One region of the Micromonospora sp. NPDC049580 genome, then DNA from elsewhere that is predicted to be linked to it. Evidence: riboswitches for the same ligand, from Rfam matches in the RefSeq annotation. Region 1 holds a riboswitch; the other holds the start of a gene.
The links. A riboswitch is a leader RNA that binds a small molecule or an ion and turns the genes downstream of it on or off. The one in region 1 is predicted to bind thiamine pyrophosphate.
Positions count from the first base shown of each region.

Region 2: linked by a shared signal. The riboswitch ahead of AB0J68_RS20735 (ECF transporter S component) and the one ahead of thiE (thiamine phosphate synthase) in region 1 are both predicted to bind thiamine pyrophosphate.

Region 1 covers NZ_JBFAPG010000204.1:917-10,241, forward strand. The annotation lists gene AB0J68_RS17780 (thiazole synthase) at 1-563, opposite strand, end outside; gene thiS (sulfur carrier protein ThiS) at 560-760, opposite strand; gene thiO (glycine oxidase ThiO) at 751-1,977, opposite strand; gene thiE (thiamine phosphate synthase) at 1,974-2,597, opposite strand; TPP riboswitch at 2,592-2,701, opposite strand; gene AB0J68_RS17800 (ThuA domain-containing protein) at 2,992-8,838, shown strand; gene AB0J68_RS17805 (hypothetical protein) at 8,910-9,325, shown strand, end outside.
Region 2 covers NZ_JBFAPG010000273.1:546-8,344, forward strand. The annotation lists gene AB0J68_RS20710 (acyl-CoA dehydrogenase family protein) at 1-1,572, opposite strand, end outside; gene AB0J68_RS20715 (DUF6328 family protein) at 1,694-2,197, opposite strand; gene AB0J68_RS20720 (SIS domain-containing protein) at 2,450-3,199, opposite strand; gene AB0J68_RS20725 (AAC(3) family N-acetyltransferase) at 3,196-3,465, opposite strand; gene AB0J68_RS20730 (alpha/beta fold hydrolase) at 3,536-4,366, opposite strand; TPP riboswitch at 4,474-4,578, shown strand; gene AB0J68_RS20735 (ECF transporter S component) at 4,656-5,243, shown strand; gene AB0J68_RS20740 (ABC transporter ATP-binding protein) at 5,391-6,821, shown strand; gene AB0J68_RS20745 (energy-coupling factor transporter transmembrane component T) at 6,818-7,618, shown strand; partial or broken gene AB0J68_RS20750 (hypothetical protein) at 7,737-7,799, opposite strand, start outside.

The DNA of each region.
Region 1 (9,325 bases):
CCGGCGTCCAGGATCACGGGCACGTCCACGCTCTGCCGGATCAGCCGGATGTGGTGCGGGTTGCCGATGCCGAGCCCGGAGCCGATCGGCGCCCCAGCGGGCATCACCGCGGCACAGCCCACGTCGGCGAGGCGGCGGGCCAGCACCGGGTCGTCACTCGTGTACGGCAGCACCGTGAAGCCGTCGGCGACCAGCTCCTCGGCGGCGCGGAGCAGTTCCACGCCGTCGGGCAGCAGCGTCCGCTCGTCGCCGATCACCTCCAGCTTGACCCAGTCGGTGTCGAACGCGTCGCGCGCCAGCCGGGCCACCTTCACCGCCTCGGTGGCGGTGTGGCAGCCGGCGGTGTTCGGCAGCAGCCGTACGCCGCACCGGTCCAGCAGGTCCAGCAGCCCTCCGGCGGTGCCCGGGGCGGTGCCCACCCGGCGCAGCGCCAGCGTGACCAGCTCCGTACCGGACGCCCGGATCGCCTGTTCCAGCACGTGCAGGTTCGCGGTGCCGCCGGTGCCGAGGATCAACCGCGAGCAGAACGTGACCCCACCCAGTTCGAAGGACACGCCGCTCACCCGCCCTGCGCGGCGGTCAGCACCTCGACGCGGTCACCGTCGCGCAGCACCGTGCCCGGCCAGCCGGCCCGGGGCACCACCTCGCCGTTGACCGCGACCGCGACGCCACGCTGGTGCGGGGCGACGTCGCGGACCAGGTCGGCCACCGACGCGCCGCCGGGGACGCTGCGCCCGGCCCCGTTCACCGTCAACTCCACAGGTCCTCCTCGGTCGTCCGTCCAGGTCCGCTCACGTCGCCCGCGCCGGGCCGTGCCGCGTCGCCGGCCGGAGAGGCGACGGCGAACCGGCGTCCGCTCACGTCGCCCGCGTCGGGCCGTGCCGCGTCGCCGGTCCCGGTCGACGACGCGACGGCGAACCGGTCCGCGCCGAAGGGCGCGAGCAGCGGGTCGGGCACGCCGGTGGTCACCAGGTCGGCGATCTTCTCGGCGGTGATCGGGGTGAGCACGATGCCGTGCCGGTGGTGCCCGGTGGCGGCCAGGACGTCCGGCCGGCCGGGCAGCGGCCCGAGGATCGGCGCGTTGTCCGGCGTTCCGGGCCGCAGACCGGCGACCGCCTCGACCAGGTCGTACTCGGTCAGCTCGGGCAGCAGGTCGACACCGGCGCGCAGCAGCCGCAGCACCGCGCCGGCGGTGACGCTGGTGTCCGCCCGCTCCTCGACCGTCGCGCCGAGGACCACCTCGCCGTCGGCGCGGGGCACCAGGTAGACGTGCTCGCCGTCGGCGTACCCCCGGATCACGTGCCGGAAGCCCGGCGCGACGCCGCCGGGCGCGCGCAGCCGGAGGATCTGGCCCTTCACCGGCCGCACGGGCAGGCCGGTGAGCGCGGCGGCCCCGCAGCCGGCGGCGACCACGGTGACCCCCGCGTCCACGTCGGACAGCCGCCGGACCGGCTGCGGCACGAGCACCGCGCCGGCCCGCCGCGCGGCCGTGCGCAGCGCCGGCACCAGCAGCCGGGGGTCGACCTGGTGGTCGGTGGGCGCGAGCGCGCCGCCGCGCACCCGAGGGGCGAGCGCCGGTTCGCGGTCGCGCAGCTCGCTGGGGCGCAGCGGCGTCACTGGCAGACCCAACCCCTGTTGGTACGCCCAGAGCCGGCGTGCCTCGGCGAGGTCGTCGCCGGTCAGCCCGACCATCAGGGTGCCCTCGGTCCGGTAGCCGATCTCGGTGCCGCTCGCCTCGGTCAGCTCGGCGGCGAACCCGGGCCAGCGGGCGGCGGACGCCACCAGCAGCTCGGTCAGCCGCCGCTCGCCGAAGTACGCCTCGGCGACCGGGGAGAGCATGCCGGCGGCGACGGCCGATGCCCCCGACCCGGGAGCCGGGTCGTGCACCTCGACGCGCAACCCCCGGATGGCACAGCGCCACGCGATGGCCAGTCCGATCGGGCCCGCGCCGACCACCGCCACATCGGTGCGCGTCACGCCAGCGCCCGCAGCAGGTCGGCGGTCGCCCGCGCGGGGTCGGCGGCGTCGGAGAGCGCGCCGACCACCGCCACCCCGTACGCCCCGGCGGCCCGCAGCGCCGGCACCCGGTCGGCGGTCACGCCGCCGATCGCGATGACCGGCACGTCGACGGCGTCGGCGACGGCGCGGACGCCCGCAGGCCCGATGGGATCCGGCAGGCCGTTCTTGGTGCTGGTGGCGTGGCACGGGCCGACGCCCAGGTAGCTGGCCCCGGCGGTGACCGCCTCGACCGCCGTCTCCGGCGCGCGTGCGGTGGCGCCGAGCACGCCGGTCGGGCCGAGCACGTGCCGGGCGGCGGCGACCGGCAGGTCGTCGGCCCCGACGTGCCCACCGGCGGCGCCCACCGCGAGCGCCACGTGCAGCCGGTCGTTGACCAGGCAGGTCGCTCCGTACGGCGCGCAGAGCGCCAGCACCCGGCCGGCCAGGTCGTACGCCTCGCGATCGGTCGCGGAGTCCTCCACCCGGACCTGCACGACGAGGTCGGCGCGGGCCGCCGCGAGGGCGGCCCGGACCACGGTGAGTGGGTCACGCCCGGGTCGGGTGTCGGTGATCAGATGCAGTCGTCCAAGGGACGGCACGGCAACACTCCTCCCTGCGCCGGCATTACCCGGATCAGGTTCGACGGTCGGGGGCTGTCAGCCCCCCTCTCAGCCCGGTACACCGGGCTCCCGTGGGTTACTTGCGTGTCACCGTACGACAGTTCCGCCGGTCTGCCAAGGGAGCGGCCGCCGGCCGGACAGGGTCCCATCGATGGGGTACTTTCTCCGGTCCTGTTCGGAATGTCGCACGCCGTTGCAGAACCGTTACCGGCCGGCATCTTGCCCGACATGGATACACCAGAATTAATTTGTTCAGCGATTCGACAAAATGCCGGTGGGGACGCCCTGGCACGGCCTCCCCGCCGGCTCCATCCGGGACGGTCTTCGGCAGCCGGCCCCCGCGATTCCTGTCCACCGCGACATTGGAGGCGGCGTGTCCCGTTCTCGTCGTACCCGTTTACCACTCACCGCTACCCTGCTCTCCCTAGCGCTCGCCTCGACGACCCTGCTCGGGTCGCCGGCGCAGGCGGCTCCGGCCGCGGCGCAGGTCCCCCCGCGAGACGCGCAGGCCGCGGCTCCGGTCACTCAGGTGGTGCCGAAGGCACCGAAGGCCGCAGCGGCCGACCCCTACTCCGTCCTGGTCTTCTCCAAGACCGCCGGCTTCCGGCACGACTCCATCCCCACCGGCATCGCCGCCATCCAGCAGCTCGGCGCGGCGAACGGGTTCACAGTGGACACCACTGAGGACGGCGCCTCGTTCAACGACGCCAACCTCGCCAAGTACAAGGCCGTGATCTGGCTCTCCACCACCGGTGACGTCCTCGACGCCGACCAGCAGGCGGCCTTCGAGCGCTACGTGCGGGCCGGCGGCGGTTACGCCGGCGTCCACGCCGCCTCGGACACCGAGTACAGCTGGGCCTGGTACGGCGACCTGGTCGGCGCGTACTTCGCCAACCACCCGCAGAACCAGCAGGCCACCGTCAAGGTGGAGGACCACGCCCACCCGTCCACCGCCGAACTGCCGGACCGCTGGTCCCGGTTCGACGAGTGGTACAACTTCCAGACCAACCCCCGGCCAAACGTGCACGTGCTGGCCAGCCTGGACGAGAAGAGCTACACCCCGGGCGCCGGCGCGATGGGCGCCGACCACCCGACCGCGTGGTGCCAGGACTTCGACGGTGGCCGCTCCTGGTACACCGGCGGCGGGCACACCCGGGAGTCGTACGCCGAGCCCGAGTTCCTCAAGCACCTGCTCGGCGGCATCCAGACGGCGGCCGGCGTGGTCGACGCCGACTGCGGCGCCTCGAAGACGTCCAGCTTCGAGAAGGTCACGCTGGACAGCAACACAAGCAACCCGATGGAGCTGGACATCGCCCCCGACGGGCGGGTCTTCTACATCGAGCGCGACGGCCGGGTGCAGATCATCAAGCCCGACACCGGCAGCACCGTCACCGCCGTCGACCTGGACGTCTTCACCGGCAACGAGGACGGCCTCATCGGCATCCGGCTCGACCCGGACTTCGCCACCAACAAGTGGGCGTATCTCTACTACGCCCCGAACGACGGCGTCACCCGCAACCTGCTGTCCCGGTTCACGGTGACCGGCGACACCATCGACCCGGCGAGCGAGAAGCAGGTGCTGCGGGTCGACACCCAGCGCAACACCTGCTGCCACGCCGGCGGCAGCATGACCTTCGACAGCGCCGGCAACCTCTACCTGGCCACCGGTGACAACACCAACCCGTTCGAGTCGAACGCGTACTCGCCGCTCGACGAGCGGCCGGGCCGTCAGGACTACGACTCGCAGCGCACCTCCGCCAACACGAACGACCTGCGCGGCAAGGTGATCCGGATCCACCCGGAGGACGACGGGACGTACACCGTTCCGACCGGCAACCTCTTCGCGCCGGGCACCGAGAAGACCCGTCCCGAGATCTACGCGATGGGCTTCCGCAACCCGTTCCGGATCGGCACCGACCCGAAGACCGACACGCTGTACGTCGGGGACTACGGGCCGGACGCCAACGCGGACAACCCGAACCGGGGCCCCCGCGGTCTGGTCGAGTGGAACGTCGTGACCCCCGGCAACTACGGCTGGCCGTACTGCACCGGGACGAACGAGGCGTACAACGACTACACGTTCCCGTCCGGCCCGAGCGGTCCGAAGTTCGACTGCGCCGCGCCGGTGAACAACTCGCCCAACAACACCGGCCTGACCAACCTCCCGCCGGTCGTCCCGGCCACCGTCGACTACGGCTACGCCGGTGACGCGCGGTACCCGGAGATCGGTGGCGGTGGCGCCCCGATGGGCGGTCCGGCCTACCGGTACGACGCCAACCTCAACTCCACCCGCAAGTGGCCGGCCTACTACGACGGCAAGGCGCTGCTCGGCGAGTGGAACCAGAACAAGATGTACACGATGCAGATGACCGCCGACGGCAAGTCGTTGGTGGACATCAACCAGCTGCTCACCGGTATGCGCATGATCCGGCCGATGGACTTCGAGTTCGGCCCGGACGGCGCGCTCTACCTGATCGAGTGGGGCACGGGCTTCGGCGGCAACAACGACGACTCCGGCATCTACCGGATCGACTACACCGCCGGCGACCGCGCACCGATCGCCGCGGCGTCCGCCAACCCGACCTCGGGGCCGGCGCCGTTGACGGTCGCCTTCTCCAGCGCCGGCTCCCGGGACCCGGACGGCGGCGCGCTCACCTACGCCTGGACCTTCGGCGACGGGCAGACCTCCACCGAGGCCAACCCGACGCACACGTACGCGACGGCGGGCAACTACACCGCCCAGCTCACCGTGACCAACCCGAAGGGCCGTACCGCGGTGGCCAACGTGCCGGTCACCGTGGGCAACACCGCACCGACGGTGAGCATCGAGTTCCCGCCGGACGGTGGCTTCTTCAACTGGGGTGACCAGGTCCGCTACACGGTCAAGGTGACCGACCCCGAGGACGGGCAGATCGACTGCGCCCGGGTGAACCTGCAGGTGCTGCTCGGTCACGACGAGCACGCCCACCCGCTGGAGCAGCACACCGGCTGCACCGGCACCGTCCAGACGTCGCTCGCCTCCGGGCACGGCGCCGAGGCGAACGTGTTCGCGGTCTTCGAGGCCACCTACACCGACAAGGGCGGGGCCGGCGGGTCCGGCGCGCTCACCGGCCGGGACATCGAGATCCTGCAGCCCAAGCAGAAGCAGGCCGAGTACTTCACGGCTACCGGACGGGTGCCGGGCGGCACCGGCGGCGGAGACGCCGGCGTGCAGCGGGAGACCGGGGCCGACACCGCAGGTGGCGGCCAGAACATCGGGTTCATCGAGGACGGCGACTGGTGGTCGATCGTCCCGGCGGACCTGACGAACATCACCGAGATCCGGTTCCGGGCCGCCTCGGCCGCCGCCGGCGGTCGGATCGAGGTCCACGCGGGCGCCGTCGACGGACCGGTCGTGGCCACGGCCACCGTTCCGGCGACCGGCGCGTGGCAGACGTACACGGACGTGAGCGCGCCGGTCACCGGTGCCGCGAGCGGCTCGCTGTACTTCGTGGCCCGCGATCCGAACGGCGGAACGGGTTCCCTGTTCAACGTCAACTGGATGGACTTCGTCGGCCGCGGCGTCACCGAGAACGGGCCGCCGGTGGTCACCGCCACCGCGACCCCGGCCACCGGCACCGTGCCGGTCACCGTCTCCTTCGACGGCACGGCCACCGACGCCGAGGGCGACACCCCGCTGACGTACGCCTGGGACTTCGGTGACGGCGGTACGGCGTCCACCCTGGACGCCAGCCACACGTACACAAGCGTGGGAGCCTTCACGGCCACCCTCACGGTGACCGACAGCAAGGGCGCCAAGTCGTACGCCACGGTGCCGGTGCGGGTGAACGCGCCGGACACGTCCTGCTTCGGGGCGCGTTCGGACGACTTCAACGGCACCAGCCTCGACAAGGGCCGGTGGACCAGCGTGGTCCGGGAGAACCAGCTCTACTCGGTCAGTGGCGGCGCGCTGCGGCTGCCGACCGGGGTCGGTGACCTCTACGGCGCGCGCAACGACGCCACCAACCTGGTGCTCCAGGCGGCTCCGAGCGGCGCCTGGGAGATGACCACCAAGGTCACCCTGCCGGTGACGGCCAACTACCAGCAGGCTGGCCTGCTGGTCTACGGCGACGACGACAACTACGCCAAGCTGGACCTGCTCTACAACGGCAGCCGGCGGGTGGAGTTCATCCGGGAGACGGCCGGAACGCCGCGCAACGACGCTGCCGACAACGCCGCCGCACCGGCGGGTGACACCGTGTACCTGCGGATCACCAGCGACGGGACGAACCTGACCGCGGCCTTCTCGGGCGACGGGCAGACCTTCACCCCGGCCGGCCGGTCGGCCGCGCTCGCCGGCATCACCAACCCGCGGATCGGGGTCTTCGCGCTCAACGGAGGCACCGAGGCACCCGTGGTCGACGCGGCCTTCGACTCGTTCCAGGTCACGCCGGACGCCCCGGCCGGCCCGATCGACCCGTCGGACGAGTTCACCGGCGACACGCTGGACAAGTGCCGGTGGGACGCGATCCTGCGGGAGGACCCGAACGGTTACCGGGTCACCGGTGGCGCGTTGCGGATCGACGTGCCGAACGGTGACATCTACGGCACCAGCAACACCGGGCCGAAGAACTTCATCCTCCAGACCGCGCCCTCGGGCGACTGGACCCTGGAGACGACTGTCGACGGCAGCCTGCTGAACGAGCAGTACCAGCAGGCCGGTCTGCTCGTGCAGGCGGACGACGACAACTACCTGAAGTTCGACTTCATCGCGGACAACCAGGCCGGCCAGACGGTGACGCGGCGGATCGAGTTCCGCAGCGAGATCGGCGGCGTCGTCCAGAACCCGCAGCCGGAGGCCACAAGCCTCACCTCGGCGGTGTGGCACCTGCGGCTGGCCCGCAGCGGCAACACCTTCACGGCGTCGTACTCGGCCGACGGGACGACCTGGACCACGCTGGAGGCGCTGACCAACAGCGCGGTCGGGGCCACCCCGAAGGTCGGTCTGTTCACCCTCGGCGCCAACCAGACGGCGTCGAAGACGGCCTCGTTCGACTACTTCCGGTTGAGCACGAAGGTGGCCGACGAGAAGGCGCCGGTCACCACCGCGGCGGTGTCCGGCACCCCCACCGACGGGTGGTACACCGGGCCGGTGACGGTCACCCTGACCGCCGCCGACGAGGCCGGCGGCAGCGGACTGGCCGGTACGGCGTACCAGCTGGACGGGGCCACCACCTGGACCGACTACACCGCTCCGGTGACGGTCAGCGGCGACGGGGCGCACGAGCTGCGATTCCGCTCGACGGACCAGGCGGGCAACGTGGAGTCGACGAAGACCGTCTCGGTCAAGATCGACGCCACCGCGCCGGTCACCACGGCGACGTTCGCTCCGGCGAACGACGCCGGCTGGCACAACGGGACGATCCCGGTGGTGCTGACCTCGACCGACGCCGGTTCCGGAGTCAAGACGGTCGAGTGGTCGCTGGATGGCGGCGCGTGGACGCCGTACTCGAAGCCGGTCGAGGTGACCGGTGACGGGCAGCACGAGCTGCTGTACCGCTCCACCGACAAGGCGGGCAACGCCGAGACGCTCAAGTCGGCGATCCTGAAGATCGACGGCACCAAGCCGACGCTGCTGGTCTCCGGTATCGCCGACGGCCAGCTCTACGGGGACAGCCAGGACGTTCGGGTGTCCTGGCAGGCCGTCGACCCGACCTCGGGCATCGCGACCGTGGTCGGCCAACTGGACGGCAAGGCGTACGCCAGCGGCACCCTGCAGGCCATGTACGAGCTGCCGCTCGGCCTGCACGAGCTGACCGTCACCGCGACCGACAAGGCCGGCAACACGACGACCTCGGCGGTCCGGTTCTTCGTCACCACCTCGTTCCGGGACATGCAGAACCTGCTGGACCGGTTCAAGGCGACGGGGCGGCTCTCGGCCAAGGCCCACAAGGATCTGACGAACAAGCTCGACGCCGTCCGTAAGGCCGAGGCGGCGGGCAACGACAACAAGGCGCTCAAGGAACTGACCGCATTCCGGAAGCTCGCCGCGGACACCAAGCTGGTGACCGAGGCGGAGATCCGGGACGTGCTGATCCGCGACGCCGACGCCATGACGGTGCGGCTCGGCGGAACGCCCGCCAGCAACGCCGGGGTCAAGGCGAACGACGGCAAACCCGTCAAGGGTGCCGGGCGACTGAGTGGCGACGTCACCCGGCTCGCTCCGGGCCGCCAGCTCTGATCCGACGAGGCCCCTCCCCGACGCCACGGTGTCGGGGAGGGGCCTCCCTCATCCGTAGTGAGGAGATGTCCGTGACGGGTATCCGCAAGGTGGTCGCCGCCGTGTTCGCCGGACTGGCCCTGACCCTGTTCGCCGCGGCCCCGGCGGCCGCCCAGGCCGACAAACTCAAGCTGACGGTGGCTGGCGACGGCGCCGAGGGGGTCACCATCCAGGCCACCTACACCGATGGCCGTCGGCTGGACCAGCTGGTGCGGTTGGTGCTCACCGCCACCGGCCCGGACGGGCAGCGGGTCGGGCCGGTGCAGCTGGAGCCACAGCCCGAGGGGCAGGGGTTCTACAGCAGCGGCCCGGTGCTCTCCACCGGCACGTGGAAGGTGACGGTGAACTCCCCCGCTCCGCTGCAGGGCAAGGCCACCGCCACGGTGCAGGCCCGGGCGGCGCAGTCACCTCCGGCCCCCAGACCGGTCGCGGTGACCGCGGACGGGAC
Region 2 (7,799 bases), on a different contig from region 1:
CGCGGCCAGGGGCCCGAACTCGGCGTACGCCGATGGGCTCTGGCCCTTGCCGACCGCGAGGGTGGGCAGCCACCTCGCGTAGAACGCTCCCGCACGGGCGCCGGCGCGGGCCTTGCGGCCGAGCCCCGCCTCCGGGTCGATGATGTCGCCGGCCACCGAGAGGTGGGCGTCGACCGCCTCCCGGGCGATCAGCAGATGCATGATCTCGGTCGAGCCCTCGAAGATCCGGTTGATCCGCAGGTCGCGGAGCACCTGCTCGACGTTGGCCGGGCGTTCGCCGCGGGCGGCCAGCGAGTCGGCCGTCTCGTAGCCACGCCCGCCCCGGATCTGGATCAGCTCGTCGGCGATCTTCCAGGCCATCTCGCTGGCGTACAGCTTGACCAGCGCCGCCTCGATCCGGATGTCGTTGCGGTCGTCGTCGGCGAGCAGGCAGCACAGGTCGAGCATGGTCTCCATGCCGTACGTGGTGGCGGCGATGAAGGAGAGCTTCTGGGCGACCGCCTCGTGCTCGCCCACCGGCCGGCCCCACTGGACCCGGTCGGCGGCCCACCCCCGGGCCACGTTCAACGACCACTTGCCGGCGCCCACGCACATGGCCGGCAGCGAGAGCCGACCGGTGTTCAGCGTGGTCAGGGCGATCTTGAGCCCCTTGCCCTCACCGCCGATGACGTTCTCCGCCGGCACGAACACGTCGTGGAACCGGGTCAGGCTGTTCTCCAGACCACGGAGGCCGACGAACTCGTTGCGCCGCTCCACGGTGATGCCCGCGCTGTCGCCGTCCACCACGAACGCGGTGATCCCGCCGCGCCGACCCTCGGCGGCGGGCACCCGGGCCATCACCACCAGCAGGGTCGCGACGATGCCGTTGGTGGCCCAGAGCTTGACCCCGTTGAGTCGGTAGCCGGTGCCGTCCTCGGTCGGCTCGGCGGTGGTGGCGAGCCGGGCCGGGTCGGAGCCCACGTCCGGCTCGGTGAGCAGGAACGCGGAGACCTCGCCCGCGGCGAGCCGGGGCAGGAAGCGCTGCTTCTGCTCGGTGGTGCCGAACATCTTCAGCGGCTGCGGCACCCCGATCGACTGGTGGGCCGAGAGCAGCGCGCCGATCGCCGGGCTGACCGAGCCGGCCAGCATCAGCGCCCGGCAGTAGTGCAGGTTGCTCAGCCCGAGGCCGCCGTACTTGCGGTCGATCTTCATGCCGAACGCGCCGAGGTCGGCCAGCCCGTGGAACACGGAGTCCGGAATGGAGGCGTCCCGTTCGATGGCCGCGCCGTCCACCTCGGAGGTGAGGAAGGCGCGGAACCGACCAAGGAACTCCTCGGCGCGGGCCACGTCGTCCGGGTCGGAGCGGGGCCAGGGATCGATCAGGTCGAGCCGGAACCGCCCGAGGAACAGCTCCTTGCCGAAGCTGGGCCGATCCCAGGTGGACTCCCGGGCGGCCTCGGCGACCTGCCGGGCCTCCTTCTCGGAGACCTGCCCCGCCTCCGCCGGCAACGGCCCGGTGCTGCCCGGTGTGACGCTGCCGGCTTCGGAGTCGGGGCCGTCCGGTGCCGGTCGGCCATTCTGCGTCGTGGTCACGGCTGCCCCCTCGAACCTCGGTTGCGGCTGCGTCGACGTGCGCGACTACCGTCACGCTACCCCCGGTTGTTACCCAGGGGTAGCGCTGCGTGCGGATCGTCTGCTCGCTGCTCCGGCGGGGTCAGCGGCCGCTGAGCGTGTCCGGGTCGTCATCGTCGTCATCGATGTCGTCGTCCCCCCAGTTACGGCGGGCGAACGGCAGGATCACCCAGAACAGGAGGAACCAGAGCCCGGCCAGCGCGCTGAGCAGGAACGCGATCGGCCGGTCCAGCACGAAGTCGGTGATCAGCAGGACCGCGCTGACCATCGCGATCAGCATGAAGGCGAGGCCGCCGGTGGCCATCCGGTGCGCGAACCGCACCAGCTCCGGCTTGCGCCCCTGACGGAACAGCGCCCGGTGGAACGCCACCGGCGAGATGATCATCGCGGTGGCGGCGGCCGCGGCGAGCAGCGCGACGATGTAGACGTCCCGCTGGAACTCGCTGGTCCGGGTGAACCCGTTGCTGAACGGCAGGGTGAGCAGGAAGGCGAAGAGGATCTGCACGCCGGTCTGGGCGACCCGCAGCTCCTGCAACAGGTCGGCGAAGTTGCGCTGCCAACGCTGCTTCTCGGTCTCCTTGGACACGCGCTACCTCCGGTCAGACGGTACTGCCGGCGGTCCCAGCCGCCGGCAGCAACGCCAATGCCCCACACGGCCGAGCGCGAAACAGGCTCACGACACGTTCCGGCCATCTCCCCGTCGCCCGCCGGTCATCGCCCGGTCGCCACGCCGTCGCCCGCCCGCCCCAAGCCGAGCCGCCCGCGCCACCCGCCGTGCCGTCGCCCGCCCGCGCCATGCCGACCGCCCGGGTCGCGCCATCGCCCGCGCCGCCGGGGGTCAGGAGCCCCGGCGGATCCGGCCGGCGTATCTGGCCTCCAGGGCCGTGTTGTGCGCGTCGCCGTCCGGGATGTTCGCCGACAGGTAGACCGGGGGCCGCTCCCCCGTCGCCAGCAGCCGGGCGACGACCTCCACGGTGATCTGCTGCGCCAGCAGCGCCGCCGTGATCGAGGAGACCGCGCCGACCGCGCCACCGCCGGGCAGCGGCAGGGTCGCGTCGCCGTACGGTGCGCCGTTGTCGAGCACCACGTCGGCGAGGTCGGCCAGCTTGCGCCCGGACGGGTGGCGGGACGTCATCCGGCCGGAGTGCTGCGCCGAGGTGATCGCCACCAGCGGGTGACCATGCTCCTTGACCAGCGTGGCGAACTCGACCATCGCGCCGTTGACCCCGGAGTTCGACGCGAGCACGAAGACGTCGGCAGCCTGTACGGGGGCCAGCTCCCAGAGCCGGTGCGCCACCGCCGGGTCCCGCTCCAGCAGCGGCCCGAGACGATCGGCCGGTTCGCCGCCGAGCAGCACCAGGTCACGCAGCGCGATCCGGTTGGTGGGCACCAGACCACCCGCCCGACCGGCGATCTCCATGGCGAGGGCCTCCGAGTGCCCGGTGCCGAAGGCGTGCACCACCCCGTCGGCGCGTACCGCTTCGGCGATCAGATCGGCGGCCCGCCCGACCGCATCCCGCTGGCTGGCGGCCACCCGGCCGATCGTCTCGGTCACCACGGCCAGGTAGTCCTCGGCGCTCACACTCATGCGTCCTCCGTCGTCCGGTTGCGGGCCATCCACTGCACCGCGAAGTCGACCGCCGCCCGCTGGCGTACCAACCTCCCCGTCCCCGCGCCCACCGGGCCGCAGCGCACCGCCCCGGTGGCCTCCAGGTCCCGACCCAACGCGCCGAAGTCGCCCGCGTCGAGCCGGGGCGTACACCCAGCAGGCGCAGCTGCGCGGCGAGCGAGCGACGGGTGTCCGGCCCGCCGGCAGGTGCCGTCACGGCGCTCCTCCGCCCGGCGCCGGCCCACCCGGCGCCCGTCTGCCCGGCGTTCGTTGGCCCGGCGCTCGTTGGCCCGGCGCGTCTCGGCACGGCACGGCTCAGGCCGTCCCGGCGATCCGGGCCAGGACCGCCTCGGCCAGCGCGGCGGGTGCGGCGTCCGGAATCCAGTGGCTCACCCCGGGCAGCGGTACGAAGCGGTAGTCACCTGTGACATTGGCCTCGCACGCCTCGGCGGCGGTCCGCCCGATGGCGACGTCCCGGTCGCTCCAGACGTAGGTGGTGGGTACCGCGACCGGGCCGACGCCGGCCAGGTCGGCACGGGACATGGCCCGGTACCAGTTCAGGGCGGCGGTGAGCGCACCCGGCTCGCGCATCGGGTCGGCGTAGCGGTCCACCCGGGAGGCGTCACCCACCCCGCCGAGCATCTTGCGCAGCGCCGTCGCGTGCCACGCCAGCAGCACCTTCTCGGCCTTGCCCGGCTTGCGGAACAGCGCGATGTACGACGAGCGCGCCTTCTGCTGGCCGTCGGTGGCGAGAGCGTGCGCCATGGCCGCCGGATGCGGCACGGACACCGCGGTCAACGTACGGACCCGCTCGGGGTGCGCGGCGGCCACCGCCCAGGCCACGATCGCGCCCCAGTCGTGGCCGACCAGGTGGACGGCGTCCACATCGAGCGCGTCGAGCACCGCCACCACGTCGGCGACCAGTTCCGGAATCCGGTACGCGACCACCGCCTCCGGCCGGGCACCCGGCGAGTAGCCCCGCTGGTCCAGCGCGTACGTGCGCAGCCCGGCGGCGTGCAGTGCCGGCACGACGTCGTCCCACTCGCCGCTGTGCTGCGGGAAGCCGTGCAGCAGGAGGACGGGAATGCCGTCGGCCGGGCCGCCGGTGCCTATCTCGAACGTGAGACCTCGCGCGTCGACCTGCATGATCGGCAGCCTACCCAGCCGGCCGAGCGCCGGCCCTGATGCGCGGGCGGCCGAATGCCCTGCTGGGCCGTTACCCCTGGTCGGTGCTAGCGTCACCGAGACAACTTCACATCCGACAGGGGAGCGCACAGCGCTGAGAGTGCGGGCACGCCCGCAGACCCTCGAACCTGATCTGGGTAATGCCAGCGCAGGGAGTTCGGTCGACCTCCAGCCGCGCCGTGAGTCCGGTGCCACCGGGCGCGCGGCGTGCGTCTTCTCCTGGTTCGTTCCACTGAACTGGGAGCACAGCATGGACAACACCACCAGCCGTTGGCGCACCATCGACATCGTGGTCGCCTCGGTGATCGCGGTCGCCTTCGGCGTCATCTTCTGGGCCTGGGGCCTGGTCTGGAGCGCCACCGAGGGCGCGTTCGCCTTCTTCCCGCCCGCGCAGACGCTGATCTACGGCGTCTGGCTGCTGCCGGCCGTCGTCGGCGGCCTGGTCATCCGCAAGCCCGGCGCCGCGCTCTACTGCGAAACGGTGGCCGCGGTCGTCTCCGCGCTGCTGGGCAGCCAGTGGGCCGGCACGGTGATCCCCCAGGGCATCGTGCAGGGCATCGGGGCCGAGCTGGCGTTCGCCGCTTTCCGGTACCGGTCGTACCGGCTGCCGACCGCCGTGCTGGCCGGCGCGCTGACCGGTCTCAGCGCGGCGCTGTTCGACTTCTTCGTCTGGAACGTCGACTACGCGCTGGGCGACTACCGCATCCCGTACGCCCTGCTCACCATCGTCAGCGCCACGATCATCGCTGGCGTGGGCGGCTGGCTGCTCACCCGCGCCCTGGCCAACACCGGCGCGCTGGACCGCTTCCCGGTAGGCCGAAACCGCGCCCTCATCTGAGGGCGCGACTGTCCCCGTGATCAAGAGGTTTGCGTCAACGGAAGCCGGAATTCTGACGCAAACCTCTTGATCACCGGCGGGGAGACGGCGGGGAGACGGCGGGAGGACGGCCGGGAGTGGCAGGGAGTGGCAGGGAGGGGGTGTTGGGTGGGCGGGGTACTGCTGCGGGGGTTCGGGTGGCGGCATGCCGGGCGGCGGGCCTGGGCTGTGCGCGGGGTGGATCTGCGGGTCGAGGCCGGAGAACGGGTGCTGCTGCTCGGGCCCTCGGGGGCCGGTAAGAGCACCCTGCTCACCGCGCTGGCCGGGCTGCTGCCCGAGGATTCCGGTGAGCAGGAGGGCACCGTCGAGATCGACGGGCTCGACCCCCGTAAGGCGCGGGAACGGGTCGGCATCGTCTTCCAGGACCCGCAGACCCAGCTGGTGATGGCGCGCAGCGGCGACGATGTCGCGTTCGGGCTGGAGAACCGGGGCGTGCCGACGGACGAGATCTGGCCCCGGGTCGACGAAGCGCTGCGGCGGGTCGGTTTCCCGTACCCTCGCGACCGCAGCACTGCCGCGCTCTCCGGCGGCGAGCAGCAACGCCTGGCCCTGGCCGGCGCGCTTGCCCTGCGGCCCGGCCTGCTGCTGCTCGACGAGCCGACCGCCAACCTCGACCCGGACGGGGCCGCCCTGGTCCGGGGCGCGGTGGCGGGCGCGCTGGACGCCGACACCACAGTGATCCTGGTCGAACACCGGGTCGCCGAGGCGCTGCCACTGGTCGACCGGGTGGTCGTCCTGGAGCCCGGCGGCGGGGTCCGCGCGGACGGGACGCCCGAGGCGGTCTTCGCCGCGCACGGCGCTGCCCTCGCCGCCGAGGGCGTCTGGGTGCCCGGTCACCCCATCGCGCCCCGCACGGCCACCGCGGCCCCCGGCGACCTGCTGCTCACCGCCGACCGGCTCGGCCTGCCGCCCCGGCTGGGCCCCACCGACCTGGCGGTACGCGCCGGAGAGGCACTCGCCGTACGCGGACCCAACGGCGCCGGCAAGTCCACCCTGGCGCTGCTGCTCGGCGGCCTGCTCAAACCGGGCGCCGGCCGCGTCACCGCCTCGGCCGAGTTGGCCGGCGCCGACCACCGCGCTCCCCCGCACCGCTGGCGAGCGCCCGCGCTGGCCCGACGGATCGGGTCGGTCTTCCAGGACCCGGAGCACCAGTTCGTCACCGGCACCGTCTTCGACGAGCTGGCGCTGGGGCCACGCCGGACGGGTCAACCCGAGGCTGCCGTCCGGGAGACCGCCGCGGGGCTGCTGGACCGGCTGCGGCTGACCCGACTCGCGGCCGCCAACCCGTACACCCTCTCCGGTGGGGAGGCGCGGCGACTGAGCGTGGCGACGGCCCTGGCCACGGCGCCCCGCCTGCTGATCTGCGACGAACCGACCTTCGGGCAGGACCGGCGGACCTGGCGGGAGCTGGTCGACCTCTTCGCCGACCTGCGGGACGCCGGGCACGGCGTGGTCACGGTCACCCACGACCTCGACTTCGTCGCCGCGCTCGCCGATCGCACGGTCACCCTCCAGCGGGCACCGGACGGCGCCCGGTGATCAGCATCGAGCCGATCGCCGCGCCCGGCGCCCCGCTGGCCCGGCGCAACCCGGTGGCGAAGGTGGCCGCCGCGCTGGTCTTCTCGTTCACCCTGCTGGCGACGCTCGACCCGGTGGCGCCGGCGATCGCCATCGCGGTCGAACTGGCCGTCCTGCCGCTGTTCGGCGTCCGCTACCGGATGCTGGCCCGGCGGGCCCTGCCCCTGCTGCTCAGCGCCGCCGGCATCCTGGTCACCCTGGTGCTCTTCGCCGCCGACCAGTCCGGCCGGATCCTGCTGGACGCCGGGCCGGTGCTGGTGAGCACCGGCGTGCTGCGCACCGCTCTCGGCCTGGTGCTGCGGGTCTTCGCGGTGGCCCTGCCCGGCGTGATCGTCTTCGCCACCACCGACCCGACCGACCTGGCGGACGCGCTGATCCAGAACGCGAAGGCGCCGGCGCGGTTCGCCGTCGGGTCGCTGGCCGCGTTCCGGCTGGTGCCGCTGCTCGGTCAGGAATGGCAGATGATCAGCATGGCCCGGCGGGCACGCGGCGTCGACGCCGGACGCAACCCGGTGGCGAAGCTGCGGCTGTTCGCGTCCACGGCGTTCGCGCTGCTGGTCGGGGCGATCCGCCGGGGCACCCGGCTGGCCGTCGCCATGGACGCGCGCGGCTTCGACGGCGACACACCCCGTACCGTCGCCCGACGCCAGCGCTTCGGCCTCGCCGACGCGCTGCTGATCGCCGGGGCGGCCGCGCTGGCCGGAGCAGCCCTGACCACAAGCGTGCTCCTCGGCACCTTCCGCCCGCTGATCGGCTGAGCGGGCCGCTCAGCCAGTCGAGACGATCCGCACCACCTCGGTGATGCGGTGGTCTCCTGCACTGCGCAGGCCACCACATCACCGACATTGGTGCCACCGCCCCGACGGGTCGGGTCGGTCAGCTCCGGCGGAAGGCGTACCGGCGGGGCTGGCCGGCCCGTTGGCTGCGGCCACCGCCCGA